Regions from separate parts of the Paenibacillus rhizoplanae genome, predicted to be linked through region 1. Evidence: riboswitches for the same ligand, from Rfam matches in the RefSeq annotation. Region 1 holds a riboswitch; the other holds the start of a gene.

Evidence for each region. Region 1 has a riboswitch for glycine ahead of ACFSX3_RS08855 (amino acid permease). Riboswitches for the same ligand answer to the same signal wherever they lie in the genome.
Region 2: it holds a riboswitch for glycine, as region 1 does, so the genes downstream of both, gcvT (glycine cleavage system aminomethyltransferase GcvT) here and ACFSX3_RS08855 (amino acid permease) in region 1, are expected to answer to the same signal.

Annotation. Positions count from the first base shown of each region.
Region 1 is NZ_JBHUKY010000019.1:246,650-255,380, reverse strand. It holds gene ACFSX3_RS08885 (GNAT family N-acetyltransferase) at 1-1, opposite strand, end outside; gene ACFSX3_RS08880 (DUF1304 domain-containing protein) at 133-501, shown strand; gene ACFSX3_RS08875 (methyl-accepting chemotaxis protein) at 539-1,360, opposite strand; gene ACFSX3_RS08870 (DUF4386 domain-containing protein) at 1,565-2,272, shown strand; gene ACFSX3_RS08865 (Crp/Fnr family transcriptional regulator) at 2,229-2,825, opposite strand; gene ACFSX3_RS08860 (helix-turn-helix transcriptional regulator) at 2,909-3,856, opposite strand; gene ACFSX3_RS08855 (amino acid permease) at 3,891-5,267, opposite strand; glycine riboswitch at 5,402-5,481, opposite strand; gene ACFSX3_RS08850 (ABC transporter permease) at 5,734-6,711, shown strand; gene ACFSX3_RS08845 (carbohydrate ABC transporter permease) at 6,727-7,641, shown strand; gene ACFSX3_RS08840 (ABC transporter substrate-binding protein) at 7,712-8,731, shown strand, end outside.
Region 2 is NZ_JBHUKY010000031.1:79,840-88,570, reverse strand. It holds gene gcvPB (aminomethyl-transferring glycine dehydrogenase subunit GcvPB) at 102-1,562, opposite strand; gene gcvPA (aminomethyl-transferring glycine dehydrogenase subunit GcvPA) at 1,559-2,911, opposite strand; gene gcvT (glycine cleavage system aminomethyltransferase GcvT) at 2,908-4,032, opposite strand; glycine riboswitch at 4,217-4,314, opposite strand; gene gcvH (glycine cleavage system protein GcvH) at 4,499-4,891, shown strand; gene ACFSX3_RS17830 (hypothetical protein) at 4,992-5,357, opposite strand; gene ACFSX3_RS17825 (hypothetical protein) at 5,373-5,624, opposite strand; gene ACFSX3_RS17820 (flagellar motor protein MotB) at 5,709-6,584, opposite strand; gene ACFSX3_RS17815 (flagellar motor protein) at 6,581-7,363, opposite strand; gene uvrB (excinuclease ABC subunit UvrB) at 7,545-8,731, shown strand, end outside.

The DNA.
Region 1 (8,731 bases):
TTTCCTTCCTCCCTTACAATATGGATGCAATAAATTGACAAAAGGCAAATATTTGGTTATATTTAGGTTTGTAAAATTATATTTTGCGCAATGTAAATTCCTATTCCTATCACTTGAAAAGAGGGACTCGTTATGATGACTGTAAGTTTAATTCTTGTAGCCTTAGTAGCACTAGAGCATGTGTACATACTTGTACTGGAGATGTTTCTGTGGACCACCCCGAGAGCACAGAAGGCATTCGGAACCTCCCCTGCCTTCTCCCGGGAGACGAAGTCGCTTGCTGCCAACCAGGGCTTGTATAACGGCTTCCTGGCAGCCGGTCTAATCTGGGGCCTGCTGCATCCGAGCGCGGACTTCGGGTACCAGCTGCAATTGTTCTTCCTCATCTGCGTGGCGGTTGCGGCGATCTATGGCGGACTCACCTCCAAGAGATCCATTCTGCTGATGCAAGGACTCCCGGCCTTCCTGGCGCTGGCGGCCACACTGATCGCACATCTGTAAGATTCGCGGGCCTATGCAGGCAGCTTCCACACTTGCCTCACAGCTTCTGCGCGAACTGGTTCAATTGCTCCGACATCGCCCGGATCTCCTGAATGAAGCTGGACATCTCTTCCGTTGAAGCTGCCTGCTCTTGCCCCACCGAAGCAATCTGACCGATGGATTGGCCGATTCCCTTCATCGCTGTCTGGATCTCCCGCAGGGTGTCCCGTATCCGCTGTGCGGATTGCTCGGTCTCCTGTGAGAACTTGCGGATTTCTCTGGCGACAATGTCGAAGCCCCGGCCCTTCTCTCCGGCATGGGCGGCCTCAATGGCCGCATTAATTCCAAGCAGATGCGTCTGGTCGGCAACCTTCCTCAGGACGGCCAGCACATCATCGCTTTTTTGGACACTTGCAGCAGTGGTCTCTGACTGGGCCAGCAGCTTCTGTGAGAAGTCGGCCAACTGGTTAGACCCGTCCGCTACCTGCACGATCCGCGCATTAGCCTGATTCAGGGACAGTGTCATCCGGTCGGCAATTTCCCGCAGCTCGGTCTGTCTGCGCACCTGAATGCAGACCGCCCCGCAGACACGTTCATCCTCTCCATGTACCGGAAGGACCGTACCCACAAATTCGTATCCATAATACTCTTTGGGAACATTGGCCCTTGAGTATTCATCATTTTTCAGTGCATGATACAGAGGTTCGTCTGCGTGAATAATCTGCCCGGCGCTAATCCCCAGATCAATGGAATCCCCAGGGTAATAGACGAGAAACTTCTCAGTGTCACAGACCGCAACCGACAGATCATAAGGAAAAGCAGCTTTCAGGATGGGTGCCAGATTCACTATATCTTCAAGGGAGCGTACGATGTTTTTCATAGGTGCGGGTCTCCTTTTATTCAGTTTGCTTCATTGCTCAGCAATATCCTAAACTAAGGTTCGACATTTTTTGATTGCTATCCTTTATTCAATTCTTAATATTTAAAATTAAACATTCCCCTCTTATCTTAAGTCAATGAACCCCTGCCCGCCGACCCCGTACAATGTAACCACCAATTAATATCTAATCAGGGGGTTATACCAATGTCAGCAACAGTGGCACGTACCGGGGGAATCTCACTCATTGTAATGGCAATTGCCGCCGCATTCTCGTATGGATATATTCATGGAAGTGTTGTGGTGAATGGGGATGCCGCCGCTACCTTCGCCCGTCTTCAGTCCTCTCCTTCGCTGTTCAGGGCCGAAATCCTCGGGTGGATCGTAATCATCGCCTGTGACGTTGTGGCTGCCTGGGCGTTATATCAGGTTCTGAGGCCTGTACATCCGGGTCTATCCCTGCTGGGGGCCTGGCTGCGCCTGGCTTATACGGCGGTATTGGGGGTAGCTGTGTCGAGTCTGATCGTGGTTTCCCTGCTTACAGGAGGAAGTGCACCGGAACTCTCCGGCTTCACCATAGGACAATTACAGGGGGAGGTTATGCTTGCTCTTCAGGGATTCGAGGCGGTATGGTCGGCGGGGCTGATTCTATTCGGCGGGCATCTGCTCGTGGTAGGATTACTTGCGGTTCGGGCGGAGAATATTCCGAAGCCCCTCAGTGTATTGCTGCTGCTGGCAGGCTTCGGTTATATGGCATTGCATCTGTGCAGCTTACTCGTGCCAGAATATACGGGGTTCATCCAGATGGTGAAGTGGATATTTATACTGCCGATGACCGCCGGGGAGCTGGGACTCGGGATATGGCTGCTGTTCAGAATTCCGGCTCCGCGCGTTCACGCTGCAGCCGCTTCTTAATCCGGCTTAGGGACTCCGGGGTCATGCCGAGATAGCTGGCCAGCTGATGCTGGGGGACGCGGCTGATCAATCCGGGTCTTGTCTGCATCAGTGTCTTCAGACGGTCTTCGGGGGAAGCGGCCACAAAAGCAGCGAATGCCTCCTGCATCTGACCGAAGTTCTCCTCGATCATCCGGCGGGTCATCCCCTCCAGCTGCGTATGCTTGGCGTACATGGCCTGCTCCGTATTCAGCGCGCCGACAACCAGTACGCAGTCCTCCAGACAGGTCAGGCTGTATTCCGAAGAGGCATCCTCCTTATGCGCATTGAAGATCGCGATGGCCTGCTCCTCTGTATAGAAGTTAGAGGTGATGTCGCGGCCTGTAATGTCCACGCTATGCTGCCGCACGCAGCCTTGTAACACGAAATAGCACTTCCCGGGAACCTCCCCCTGCCTGAGCAGAATGGTTCCCTTGCTGTATTCCTCCACCAGAATCTCATCCAGTATGGCCTGCTGCTCCGCTTCACTGAGAGTGGTCAGGCGGGTCATATATTGGCGTAACCGGTGCTTCATGTTGGTAACTCCTCACCATGGATTCTTCAAACGGTCCATCTGTAGCAGATGACGGCTGTGTACATCTCGATCACTACGTTATGTCAGTAGCGTTCCATCATTCCCGCCGCTTCCGCCCGCACAAGCTTCCGCAAGGCTTCCGGCTCCAGGACAACCGCCCCTGCTCCCCAGCCAAGCACCCATTGCAGCAGGTCCTCGGGCTGGCGCACGCGAAAGGTCATAAGTCTGCCGTCAGCCTGGTCCTCCACTGCCTCCAGATAAAAGTTACCCGATTCAGCCGCCTTGCCCGCGATCTCCGGCTGAACCAAAATGCGCACGCGTACATGGCGGTCATCCTCCGGCTGGTACTCATGCAGATCGAAATCCGCAGGCGCCTGAAACCTGTCATCCAGAACGGTAAGCCCGCTCATTCTGGATAACCGGAAATGACGGATCTCCTGCCGCAGTCCGCACCAGGCGACCAGGGTCCAGGCGCCTCTGTTCAGGACTAGTCCATACGGCGAGGCCGTTCGGACACTCCGGTGACTTCCGTCAGCTTCCTGTCTGCCCTTCGTATACCCGAAGCTGATCTTCCGCTGCTCCAGAATCGCGCGGCGGATCTGCTCCATGTACTCCTTCTCCTGTCCTTGCAGCTTATCTTTACTGGTACTCAGCAGCAGGATGCTCTGGCGGAGCCGGGCGGCATTCTCCTTGACATCATCCGGCAGAATCGCTTCAATCTTCCTGCCTGCTGCAGAGGCCCGGTTACCATACTCCGTATCGAACCGCTGCTCCACGAAATCCGTTCCGATCAGCAGGGTCACTGCCTCCTCCGCTGTGAAGCTGACCGGGGGCAGGAAATACCCTTTTACCAGCGAATATCCCTGACCTGTAGCTCCTACCACCGGCACTCCAGCTTCACTAAGCGCTTGGATATCGCGGTAGATGGTTCTTACGCTAGTCTCGAAGACGGACGCCAGATCCTCTGCCCGTACGACCCCTTTGCGCTGCAGCTCCAGTACGATGGCTAACATGCGGTCTGTCTTGTTCATGCGGCGGCTGCACCCTCTTCATTCTGAAATCAGTTTATGTATTGATTATACTGATTTCCTGATCACTTTTCTCCTTACGGCTTCTGATGGAGTACAGAACGAACAGCAGAATGAACCAGAGCGGAGTGAACAGCAGCGCCGGACGGGTCTCATCGGCAAAGAGCATGATCACAAGAATGGCAGCAAACAGCGTCAGGACGGCATAGTTCATCACCGGGGTGAATGGCGCTTTGAATTTGGAAGTGGCATGTAAGTCCGGGCGGTTCCTTTTGTACTTGATATGGCAGACCAGCACAACACCCCAGACCCAGATGAAGCAAATGGCGCTGATCGTAGTCACAATGCCGAAGGCCTGACCCGGAATGAGCTTGCTGAGCAGTGCCCCGGCAGAGATCACTATAGTAGAAATGAATAGGGAATTCGCAGGTACATGATTCCGGTTCAGCTTGCCGAGCTGAGGGGAGGCCTGATTCCGTCTGCTCAGATTGTAGAGAATCCGGCTGGTCGAGAACATCCCGCTGTTGCAGGCGGAGGCCGCCGAGGTTAAGACCACGAAATTGATAATCCCCGCAGCAACCGGAATCCCGACCAGACTGAAGGTTCTCACGAACGGACTTTCCGCCGCGCTAAGCTGGGTCCAGGGGTTAATGCACAGCAGCACGAAGAGCGCGCCTACATAGAAGAACAGAATCCGCAGCGGAATTTTGTTGATCGCGGACGGGATGTTTTTCTCCGGATTAGCCGTCTCCGCTGCCGATACCCCCACCAATTCCACGCCGACATAAGCGAACACCACCATCTGGAAGGAAAATAAGAAGCCCTTCACCCCGTTCGGGAACACGCCCCCGTGCTCCCAGAGATTGCGGACCGACACTGAGCCTGCATCCGTCTTGAACTGGGTCACCAGCAGGACAATGCCCAGGCCGATCAGGGCCAAAATCGTAACCACCTTGATCAGAGCAAACCAGAATTCGAGTTCGCCGAAGCTTTTGACCGTGAGCAGATTGAGCCCAAGCAGAATGATCAGGCAGATCACGGCCGGCACCCACTGCGGAATATCGAACCAGTACTGCACATAGACGCCCACTGCAATCACATCGGCCATCGCCGTCATAATCCAGCAGAACCAATAGGTCCAGCCCGTAATGTACGCCGCACGCGGCCCCAAGTAATCCTCAGCAATGTCTGTAAAAGATTGATACCCCGCCTTCGAGAGCAGCAGCTCCCCCAGCGCCCGCATCACAAAAAACACGGCAATCCCCACGATCAGATACGTGAGCATAATGGAAGGCCCGGCCTGCTGAATCGCCTTGCCTGAGCCCAGGAATAATCCTGTGCCGATCGTACCTCCGATGGCGATAAGCTGGACATGCCGGTTCGCCAGCTCTCTCTTTAACTCTGTCTGTGCCATACTGTTTCCCCCTTAATGAATTCAACGCTGAAAATACGCAAAAAGGAGACTGGATATCATCCAATCTCCCGGTTCATAAGAAGTTCCAAATAAGCTTCTGCAGCGGCGGCTAATCCGCACGGCAAAAACAAATCCGGTACTCTTCTGTCCTTCTGCCTGAGATTGTGAACCCTTCGGCGCTGCGGTTCCCCGCAGTCTCTCCAGAAGCTGCTCCTGCTATAGTGTGATCCATAGCAATCATAGCTCTTGTACTGTATTAAATTGGTGATGCGTTAATGCATTCCGATATTCTAACATACTACTTGCAATGTGAGCAATCATCTGTGAAAAAAGTCTCAATGCTTAGCAGGAGTTTTGCCCAATGAAGTCATTTTTGAATAAACAGGGTCATTTGCAAGAGAGAATTCCGTTCCTCCGCTCTACTATAATAAATTCATCCAGAACAAGTAGAGTGAGGTTAGAACTTATGGCAAATCCTGCACCACAAGCTATGAAGACCAAGCTAGCGACACCGCCCCAGAGCCGTTTCGGCCGTCTGCTGCACAATATCGTGCGATACCGGGTGCTGCTGCTGATGCTGCTGCCCACATCGATTATCTTTTTCATCAACTGCTATATTCCGATGTTCGGATTATTCATCGCCTTCAAGAACATTAACTACATTGACGGCATTATGGGCAGTCCTTGGGCCGGGCTGGATAACTTCCGTTTCCTCTTCGCCACCTCCGATGCTCTGCGGGTAACCATTAACACCGTTGGCTATAATGTGGTCTTCATTATCTCAGGCCTCATTCTCTCCGTCTCGCTGGCCATTGCAATCAATGAGGTGCGGGGCAAGCTGGCTTCGAAGTTCTTCCAGACCGTGATGATTATGCCGAACTTCCTGTCCATGGTCGTGGTCAGCTTCATCGTCTATGCCTTCCTGCACCCGGAGTACGGCTTCCTGGTCAAGCATATTCTGCCAATGTTCGGCTACTCCTCGGTGAACGCTTATATGCATCCTAACGCATGGCCTTACATTCTGTGGATCACCAAGATGTGGCATTCTATCGGGATCGGCAGTGTCATCTACCTTGCAGCCATCACCGGCATCAGCGAAGAATTGTATGAGGCTGCGGTGATGGACGGGGCCAGCAAATGGAAGCAGATCACCAAGATTACCCTGCCGCTGCTTACGCCGATCATGGTGATTCTCACGATTCTTAATATGGGCGGCATCTTCCGCTCTGACTTCGGGCTGTTCTACCATGTGACCCTGGACTCCGGTGCGCTGCGCTCGACTACGGACGTCATCGACACCTATGTCTACCGGGGCCTGATCCAGCTCAACGACCTGGGGATGTCCTCAGCGGCGAACTTCTACCAGTCCATCGTCGGCTTCTTCCTGGTCATAGGCGCGAACGCTCTGGCCCGCAAGCTGAACCGCGATACGGCTCTTTTCTAGAAACGGAGGATTCTAATGACTACTGCATCCCGAACCAGCGCTTACGCCAAGGGCTCTACCACCGCCCAGATTATACTTCATGTGTTCTTCATCGCCTTCAGCCTGGCGTGTATCCTGCCGATCCTGCTCATTGTTGCCATCTCCTTAACAAACGAGAAGACATTGACGCTGCAGGGATACAAATTCTGGCCCGATCATATCGACGCATCCGCGTATCAATATCTGTTCAAGCATTCGGAGACACTAGTTAAAGCGTATGGCGTCAGCCTGACCGTTACCCTTATCGGGACTGTTCTGGCCGTGCTGCTGATTGCGCTATATGCGTACCCGCTTTACCGGAAGGATTTTCCTTTTAAAAAGACATTCAATTTCTACCTGCTGATCACCATGCTGTTCTCGGGAGGGCTTGTCCCCTTCTATCTGCTGTACGTGAACTATCTCGATCTGAAGGACTCGCTGGTTGCACTGATTCTGCCCGGCCTGTCCAATGCCTTCTATATCTTCATTACCCGCACCTTCTTCCAGCAGACGATCCCGGAGGAGATGATTGAATCCGGCAAGCTTGACGGGGCCTCGGAATGGCGGATATTCTTCCAGCTTGTGCTTCCGATCTCCCTGCCTGTTCTGGCTACAATCGGTCTGTTCACTACACTGATGTATTGGAATGACTGGTTCAACTCCATGCTATTCATTAATGACACCGACAAATTCTCCTTGCAATACGTCATGATTCAGATGATCCGCCAGGCGGAATTCTTCAAAACCCAGCTTGCAGGCAGCGGTGTCGCCCTGATGGTACAAGAATCCGTTCCGACCGAAAGTCTGCGGATGGCTATGGTCGTGCTGTCGATTGGTCCGATTCTATTCATCTATCCGTTCTTCCAGAAGTACTTCACCAAGGGCCTTACTATAGGGTCAATTAAAGGTTAAGCGGTCTGACTCTGGCGTAAATGCCGGTTAGAATATATGATCTAATTATCATTCGAGGAGGTTCATACAAATGAGAACAACAAGAAGCTCGGGCACGGTGCTTGCCGCTCTGACTGCCGTGATACTGGGCATTACCGGATGCGGCGGGGGCAATTCAGGTGCATCCGCCCCGTCCAAGGCAGAATCGACAGCAGCAGCTACAACAGCAGGCACGGAAGGCAGCACGAATCCTGACACCTCAACGTTCCGGAAGCTGAAAGTTTACACGGTCGGGAATTTCCCGCAGAATGATACCAAGGCAGTTGTAGATGAGATCAATAAGTATCTCAAAGAGAAAATCAACGCCGAGATTGACTTCCAGGGACTCCCTTGGTCCTCATGGGCCGAGAAGATGGCACTGGCCTATCAATCCGGTGAACAGGTCGATCTGACCTTCGCCCCCAACTGGGCCGACTTCGCCAATAACGTAGCCAAGGGCGCGTTCCTTCCGCTGGATGATCTGTTAGCCAAATATGGACAAGGCATCAAGGATACCCTTGACCCCCGCTTCCTTGACGGCGGAACCGTAGACGGCAAAATCTATGCGATTCCTACCAATAAAGAAATCGGCGAGAGCCATACTATTATGTTCCGCAAGGATCTGGTGGATAAATACGGATTCGATGTGAACTCGATTGAGACGCTGGAGGATCTGGAGCCATGGCTGCAGACGATCAAGGAGAAGGAACCGGCCATCGCGCCCATCTGGCTCTCCGGCAGCGGCTCGGATACCCTGGGCTACTTCGACAAGACCAAAGAGAGCATGAAAGAGAACTTCCGTTATGAGCTGGTGGCCGGCGCTCCTGCCGGGATCGTCCTTGATACCAAGACCGATAAGATGGTGATCAGCTCGATGGAGTCCGACACCGCAATCTACCGGATGAAGCTCTACGGCGACTGGTTCAGCAAAGGCTACATCAATAAAGATGCTGCAACGACCAAAACCAGCACTGAAGACGCTTTCAAGGCAGGCAAGACCTGGATGAAATTCGGCTCAGACAAACCGGATTCCGACAAGGAAGATTCCATTGCCACCGGCATTGAGCTGGTG
Region 2 (8,731 bases), on a different contig from region 1:
AATTATCCTTCTAGTTCTCGCCGAAACGGTACCGTCCTTTAAAAGGACGGCAAAGCCGTTTCCACTTGTGTGACGTAGAAGCCTGGCTTCTCTGGCAAAAGTTAACCGCAGGAGCAGTTCAGTACCGGCTTACGCGCGGCCTGTGTCTCATCCAGGCGGCTGATTTCAGTCGTATGCGGTGCGTTAATGACAATCTCCGGCGTCTCCTCGGCTTCCTTAACGATTCGGATCATCGTCTCAATGAAGCCATCGAGCGTCTCTTTGCTCTCGGTCTCGGTCGGTTCAATCATCATACATTCCTCTACCGTCAGCGGGAAGTAGACGGTTGGCGGATGATAGCCGAAGTCGAGCAGTCGTTTGGCTACATCAAGGGTACGTACACCGTATTGCTTAAGGTTCTTACCGGACATGACGAATTCATGCTTGCAGATGCCCGGGAAGGGAATCTCGAAGTAAGGAGCCAGCCGGTGCATCATATAGTTGGCGTTCAGCACAGCGTTCTCGGAGACTTCACGCAGACCGTCAGGACCGTAGGTGCGTATATACGCATAAGCACGGACGAGAATCCCGAAGTTGCCGTAAAAGGCTTTGACGCGGCCGATCGATTCCGGCCCGCCGCAGTCCAGCGTGAAGCTGCCGTCTTCGTTCTGTGCCACAGTAGGCTGCGGCAGGAACGGGATCAGCTTCGCCTTTACACCGACTGGTCCGGCTCCCGGACCTCCGCCGCCATGCGGCGTACTCATCGTCTTGTGCAGATTGAGATGCACCACATCGAAGCCCATATCGCCCGGGCGGGTGATGCCCATAATCGCGTTGGAGTTCGCTCCGTCATAATAGAGCAGGCCGCCCGCTTCATGGACAATCGCGGCGATCTCGACGATCTGCGTCTCGAAGAGTCCGAGGGTACTCGGGTTCGTCAGCATCAGCGCGGCGGTGTCGCTGCCGACAGCGGCCTTCAGTGCTTCGAGGTCCACCATTCCCTTGTCATTGGAGGGGATGGTCACGGTGTCGAGACCGGCTGCGGCGGCACTGGCCGGGTTGGTGCCGTGCGAGGAATCGGGCACGATTACCTTGGAGCGGACTTCGCCGCGGCTCTCATGGTAGGCGCGGATCATCATCAGGCCGGTCCACTCGCCGTGGGCGCCGGCAGCGGGCTGCAGGGATACGGCATCCATGCCGGTCAGGGCGGCGAGATCCTTTTGCAGCGTGTACATCAGTTCAAGCGCACCCTGGATGCTCTCTTCCGGCTGATACGGGTGGATCTTGGAGAGTCCCGGGAAGCGGGCGACATCCTCGTTGATCTTGGGATTGTATTTCATCGTGCAGGAGCCGAGCGGATAGAAGCCGTTATCAACTCCGAAGTTGCGGCGGGACAGGGCGGTATAGTGGCGGATCACATCCACCTCGGATACCTCCGGCAGTACTACCGGCTCACTGCGCAGCAGCCCTTCAGGAATGAGTGAGTCAAGCCCCTCGTCCTGCGGCACATCACACAGAGGCAGGGAGTAGGCAGAGCGGCCTGGACGGCTTAATTCAAAAATCAGACTTTGTTCCGGTTTCATACACAGCCCTCCAGTGCGCTTGCGAATTCGTCAATTTCGGTCTTGCTTCGTTTCTCCGTTACGGCAACCAGCATATGTCCGGCCAGCTCGGGATAATCCCGGCTTAAGTCATAACCGCCCAGATAGCCTTCCTTCAGCAGCTTGGAGTTAACCGCACTCACACTGCTGCCCTCCGGGAGCTTCAGGACGAATTCATTGAAGAACGGGGCAGTGAAGACGCGCTCTGCGCCAGTGATTTCAGCCAGCCGCCCAGCGGCATAGTGGCTCTTGCGGATGTTCAACTCACCAACCTCGCGCATGCCCTCCTTGCCCATCACGGACAAGTAGACGGAAGCGCACAGCGCCAAGAGCGCCTGATTGGAGCAGATATTCGAGGTCGCCTTCTCACGGCGGATATGCTGTTCGCGGGCTTGCAGCGTCAGCACGAAGCCGCGCTTGCCATTCCGGTCAACCGTCTGGCCGACGATCCGGCCCGGCATCCGGCGCATGAGCGGCTCGGCAACGGCGAAGAATCCGCAGGTCGGACCGCCGAGCGAAGCGGCAATTCCCAGCGGCTGCGCGTCGCCGACAACGATGTCTGCGCCAAGCCGTCCGGGAGACTCCAATACGCCAAGTGCAATGGGATTCGCGCTGACGACAAGCAGTCCCTTAACCGCATGGATCAGCGGTTCGATCCCGCGCAGATCCTCAATCCCGCCGAAGAAGTTGGGGGACTGAACCAGAACGGCAGCGGTATCGCTGTCGATGGCTTCGGCCAGCTTGGCGAGATCCGTTACCCCGTCAGCATAGTCAATCTCTACAATTTGCAGACCCCAGGCGTTGGCGGAGGTACGCAGCACCTGACGCGCTTCCGGGTGAACTGTACGGGAGACAATCAGTTTCTTGCGTTTGGTGGCGCCTGCGGCCAGCACAGCCGCTTCGGAGAAGGCGGTTGCGCCGTCATACATACTGGCATTGGCAACCTTCATGCCGGTCAGCTCACAGATATAGGATTGGAATTCAAAAATCGCCTGAAGCTCCCCCTGGCTGATCTCCGGCTGGTAAGGAGTGTAGGCAGTATAGAATTCTGAACGGGAAATCACATGGTTGATGACGACCGGAACGTGGTGGTCGTACAGTCCGGCGCCCAGGAAGCTGGTGTGGGTATCGAAGTCGGCATTCTTGTGAGCCAGGCCCTTCATATGGCGAAGCAGTGCGTATTCGTCCAAGGCGCCTGACATCGGCATTGTTCCCTGGTAGCGGACAGACTGCGGAATATCGGCGAACAGCTCATCGATGGACTGGATACCTACGGTTTCCATCATTTCTGTGCGGTCTTGCTCAGTCATAGGCAGATAGCGGTGCTTCATTGCGGCTTCACTCCTTGGCTTCTTTTGTAGAATGGGGCTTTGATGACGGCAGCCTTGAGCTGCTTGCCGCGAATCTCCACGTACACCTCTGTGCCAAGCTCCGTATAGGCAGCGTCCAGCAGAGCAAGTCCGAGGTTCCGCTTCAGGGTCGGGGACTGGGTGCCAGTCGTTACTTCACCGATCTTCACGCCGTCCGCGTACACGGGATAGTGGGAGCGGGGAATGCCGCGGTCGATCATCTCCAGGCCCACAAGACGCCGGGGCAGACCGGCTTCCTTCTGCTTCAGCAGGGCATCGCGGCCGATGAAATCCCCTGCATCCAGCTTCACGAAGAACTGGACACCGGCTTCAAGGGGAGTGATGTCCGCTGACAGCTCCTGGCCGTACAGCGGCAGCTTGGCCTCGAAGCGCAGCGTATCGCGTGCGCCGAGTCCGGCAGGAGTCAGGCCATGCGGAGCGCCCGCAGCCAGCAGACCGTTCCAGAGTGCTGCTGCTGTATCTGCGGGAGCATACAGCTCGAAGCCGTCTTCGCCGGTATATCCGGTACGGGAGAGCAGGACGGTGACGCCGCAGACTTCCGCGTGTTCGATGAAGTGGAACGGCTTAAGCTCCGTCAGTGGCACCTGCGTGACCTTGGCCAGAATCGTCTCCGCCAGCGGTCCCTGCAAGGCGAGCAGCAGAGTCTCATCGGAAATGTTCTTCAGATTGACCCCGCTGAACTCAGCGGTGAGATGCTCCTGCAGCCACTGAAAGTCCTTGTCGATGTTGGACGCATTGACGACAAGCATGTAACGCTCCTCGCCCAGCTGGTATACCAGCAGATCGTCCACCACTCCGCCGCTTGGGTAGAGCATCAGGGTGTACTGCGCTGCGCCGTCTTCCAGGCGTGTGACATCATTGGTGGTCATTCTCTGGAGGAAGGCTTCAGCGCCGCTCCCGGTAACCATGAATTCCCCCATGTGGGAGACATCGAACAGTCCGGCCCGTTCACGGACGGCTTCATGCTCCTTCACAATGCCTGTGAACTGCACCGGCAGCTCCCAGCCGCCGAAATCAATACATCTGGACTCCGCATAAGCGGCATAGAGGTCATAAAAAGGCGTTCTTCTCAAAGACTCCATCTTGTCACTCCCTTGGTCTGATTACATACGAAAAAGGACAGGCGAAAGCCATTATGCACGTATGCATAAATGGACTTTCGCTCTGTCCTTGGTACCTGAGAGTTACCCTGCCGTACAGCGCAAGTTTCCCCGTTGGTGATCCGTGAAGCCTGCGGCGCAGGCACCCGGATGCTCTCCAGAGATGCGTCCGGCAAAGGTCCTTTTGCCTGAGAGATTCACCCATCCCGGGCTTACTCCTTCGGCGCTGTCTTCCTGTGAGACAGTCTCTCCCTATGCCATCATTCGCAAACCATATGTTATTCTACTGACTCCATTAAACCGGGTAACCCTTCGCCCTGTCAATCAAAAAACGTCAAAAAGTTGACAAATTTAATTTTACTGTCAGTTATATTGACATTAGGCAAGCTGATAACTTAGGCTATAACTAAATTTAGAACTCCAATTACGGAAAAGAGGCGGCTTGGAAATGAGTGAAGTGCTGGACAACCTGCTATACAGCGAAGAGCATGAGTGGGCGCAGCAGGGCGAGGGACGCGTAGTACGTGTAGGGATTACGGATCATGCGCAGCATCTGCTCGGCGATATCGTGTTTGTAGAATTCCCGGAAGTCGGCGCGGCGATCTCCGCTGGTGACAGCGTGGGCAGTATCGAGTCCGTGAAGACGGTATCAGAGCTATATTCACCCGTCTCCGGTAAGGTGACCAAGATCAACGATGCGCTGGAGGCCAGCCCGGAGCTGATCAATGATCAGCCTTACGGAGACGGTTGGATTTTTGAGCTGGAGCTGGATGTAGAGTTCGCTGAGGCAGTAACCGGTCTGTTGGATGCGGCTGCGTACAAGGAACTGGTTGGGGAATAAAAGTTAGTGTATTTGCAAAAACGGCTATTAATACGACAGACTTCTCTTTATTACATTAGATGTTACTAATGTGAGAGGTCTGTCTTTTTGCGTCTGTATATCATTCCGGAAACCCAAGCAGACCGGGATAAAGGCCCGGAGCCAGCTGCCACAGCAGGGGCAGAAGAGCCAGACCCGCAATGGAAAATACAGAGCACAGCAGCAGGAAACGGTATCTTTTTCGCGGACGGGTGGCGGGCTTGAGCACGAAATAATACACTCCGGCTGAATAAAACGGGAAAAGCACGGCGGCCGACATCCCCATACAAACGATAAATGTCGCTTCCCCGGCAGAACTGGGGATCATGGCTTCCGGGTTATAGACCGGATTGACTTGTAAAAAGAGGAGAAGAAACGTCGAATACGCGCTCAGCAGAAGCAGGGGGAAACAGCGGATACGCCCATTCCCGGACAAGCCGTAGAGCATCCACCAGACCCCGAATCAAGCCAGGGCGAAGAGAGCTCCGGCAATAAGGTAATCAGCGCCAATTGCAATCAGCTTGTCCAGCGGATAGACGCGGGCCAGGTCTCCCCAGAAGTAACGGGAGGAGAAGAACTGCATGAAGGCGGCAAAAAATCCGACGAAGAGGGTAAGCATCCCCTGGGCAATAATGATCACGATCAGCGAAACTGCCAGCCGCAAAAACCTGAAAAACCCTGCGGCCTCCGGCGCCGCTCCGTTTGTATCCTGCATAGCGGTCTATCTCCTTATATTAGCAAATGGATATATGCTTCTGCCGCCTGCCGGTATCTGAGCGGATCCGCTCGCGGTTACGTGCTATTCTTCCTCCTGCAGCTGCCGCAGAACAATGAGTTCAACCCGGCGGTTCCGCTGTTTTCCCTCGGCGCTTGTATTATCGTAGGCGGGCCGGGTATCGGCATAACCCGCGTACTGGAAGGTATCGGGGCTCAGCCCCTCTTTGTCCAGAAAAAAGCGCAGGACGGACAGCGCACGGGCGCCGGATAGATCCCAGTTATCTTTGTACACCGAGCCTGGCGTCACGGGAACATTGTCGGTGTGGCCTTCGATGCTGATGGTGGCGCCGATGCCGCGGAACAGGCCGGAGAGCTGGCGCAGTGCAGGGAACGCAGGAGATTTCAACTCAGCCTTACCCGCATCGAACAGGAACCGGTCACTCAGCGTGATGGCAATGCCCTGCGGCTTATCGGCAACAAAAATCTGCTCACCCAGGTTATTCTCCTCCACGTATTGGGTGATAACCCCCATAAGCGCAGCCAGCTTCGCTTCCTGTTCCCGAAAAGCAAGCTCACGCGCTGACGGCTGGTGCCCAGCCCCATCTCCTGTTTGTCCGGTTGCATTCAGCCCGTCCGCATTCGCGGAGCCTGTAGCAGAAGGACCGCCAGCGGTTCCGCCGTCTTCATTAGGACCCTTCGAAACGTCTGTTCCTGTGATTCCCGGATGGCCCTCCAGCACGCCGCTTCCACCCTCCAGTACTTTACTTCCGTTCTTGAAGGTATCCGATAAGGAGCCGCTGACAATGGCATATTTCTGCGAATCCAGGCTGCTCATAGCATACAGAATCACGAAGAAAATAAGCAGAAGCGTGATCAGATCCGCGTAGGTAATCATCCAGCGGTCCCGGCTCTCCTTGCCTGCGGCGGCGCGGCGCTGCCGGCGGTTTCTTTGTCTCATAGCGAGTCCCCCGGACTGGTGCTGCTGCGTTTAGGGGCGTCTGCCAGGAAGGGGGCCAGCTTTTGCCGGACCAGATGCGGGTGATCCCCGTTCTGCAGGGACAGAATGCCTACGAGCAGCATCTCCATGGTGCCCAGCTCACTTTGGCTGCGGGATTTGATTTTGGAAGCGATGGGTAAAAAGAGTAGATTGGCGCTGGCTACGCCATAGAGCGTTGCTGTAAAAGCTACAGCAATCGACGCGCCCAGATTGGAAGGGTCCGTTAAATTGCTCAGTACCCGGATCAGCCCCATAACGGTGCCGATAATCCCCATGGTCGGTGCATAGCCGCCAGCGGCTTCAAATATTTTGGCATAGCCTTCATATTTCAGCTCCTTGGCATCCATCCCAAGCTCCAGGATCTGGCGGACCTGATCCGGGTCATTGCCGTCGACAATCAGAAACAGGCCTTCACGGGTGAAGGGATCGGGGTGATCCTCCGCTCTTTTCTCCAGGGCGAGAACACCGCCGCGCCGCGTCAGTGCAGCCATGGCAATCAGTTCTTCGGCTTGTTCCCGGCTGGTATCTTGCTGTCTGCCAAAAGCCAGGCCAAGCGCCGCCGGAATGCTGCGGAGCTTGGACGTCGGGAAGCTGATGAGTACCGCCGCAAGAGTACCGCCGAACACGATCAGGGCAGCGTTGGGTTGTAGTAAGCCGGACAGGCTGCCGCCTTCCCACAGAAATCCGCCGATCATAGCGGCAATCCCGGCCAGCAGGCCGATTATTGTAGTGAAATCCATAAATTCAGGCTCCTTAAATTTCTATATATTATGGTTTGCAACAGTCTGGGCGACGCTGTATAATAAACGGGAACGTGCATTCCTATCTTCCATATTTTTCAGTATGGTATGGATGAAGGATCATTAGGGTTAAAATTATAATATATTCATATATTCTAGACGATAGAGGGGAGACGGGCAAATGAGTGATATTGTCGTCAGTACAAAGACTTTTGAACTGGAGTCCGAGTATACACCCCAGGGCGATCAGCCTCATGCCATAGAAGAGTTAGTGGACGGCATCCGGCAGGGCAAGAAGCACCAGACGCTGCTGGGAGCGACAGGTACAGGCAAGACCTTTACCATCGCACAAGTGATTTCCAAATTGAACCGTCCGACGCTGGTCATTGCGCACAACAAGACGCTTGCTGCACAGCTGGCGAGTGAGTTCAAAGAATTTTTTCCAAACAATTCCGTTGATTACTTCGTCAGTTACTACGATTACTACCAGCCAGAGGCGTACATTCCTTCCTCCGATACCTACATTGAGAAAGATTCCAGCATAAATGAAGAAATCGACAAGCTCCGCCACTCTGCAACCAGCTCGTTATTCGAACGCCGTGACGTTATTATTGTGGCGAGTGTGTCGTGTATTTATGGCCTCGGTTCGCCGAAGGAATATGGAAGCTTGCTGCTCTCGCTGCGGGTAGGGATGGAGAAGCCGCGTAATCAGATTCTGAGCCGGCTCGTAGATATCCAGTATCAGCGTAATGATATTAATTTTGTGCGCGGTACGTTCCGTGTGCGCGGGGATGTAATTGAGATCTTCCCGGCTTCTCAGGGAGAACATGCGATCCGGGTAGAACTGTTCGGAGACGAGATTGAACGGATCACGGAGATAAATGTTCTGACTGGTGAGCTAATCGGCGAACGCGATCATATCGCGATCTTCCCGGCGTCCCACTTTGTCACCCAGGAAGAGACGATGCGTGTAGCCCTTGTTAATATTGAACGTGAGCTTGAGGAACGGCTGGCTGTGCTTAATGGAGCAGGCAAGCTGCTGGAGGCCCAGCGGCTGGAGCAGCGGACCCGTTATGATATCGAGATGATGAAGGAAGTCGGCTTTTGTTCAGGGATCGAGAACTATTCGGGTCCGCTTACCTTCCGTGAACCGGGAGCGACTCCTTATACGCTGATGGACTATTTCCCGGATGATATGCTAATTGTGATTGACGAGTCCCATGCCACGCTTCCGCAGATCCGGGCGATGTATAATGGTGACCGCGCGCGTAAGACAGTACTCGTGGAGCATGGCTTCCGCCTGCCGTCTGCACTGGATAACCGGCCGCTGCAGTTCGAGGAATTCGAAGACAAAGTGAGCCAGATTAT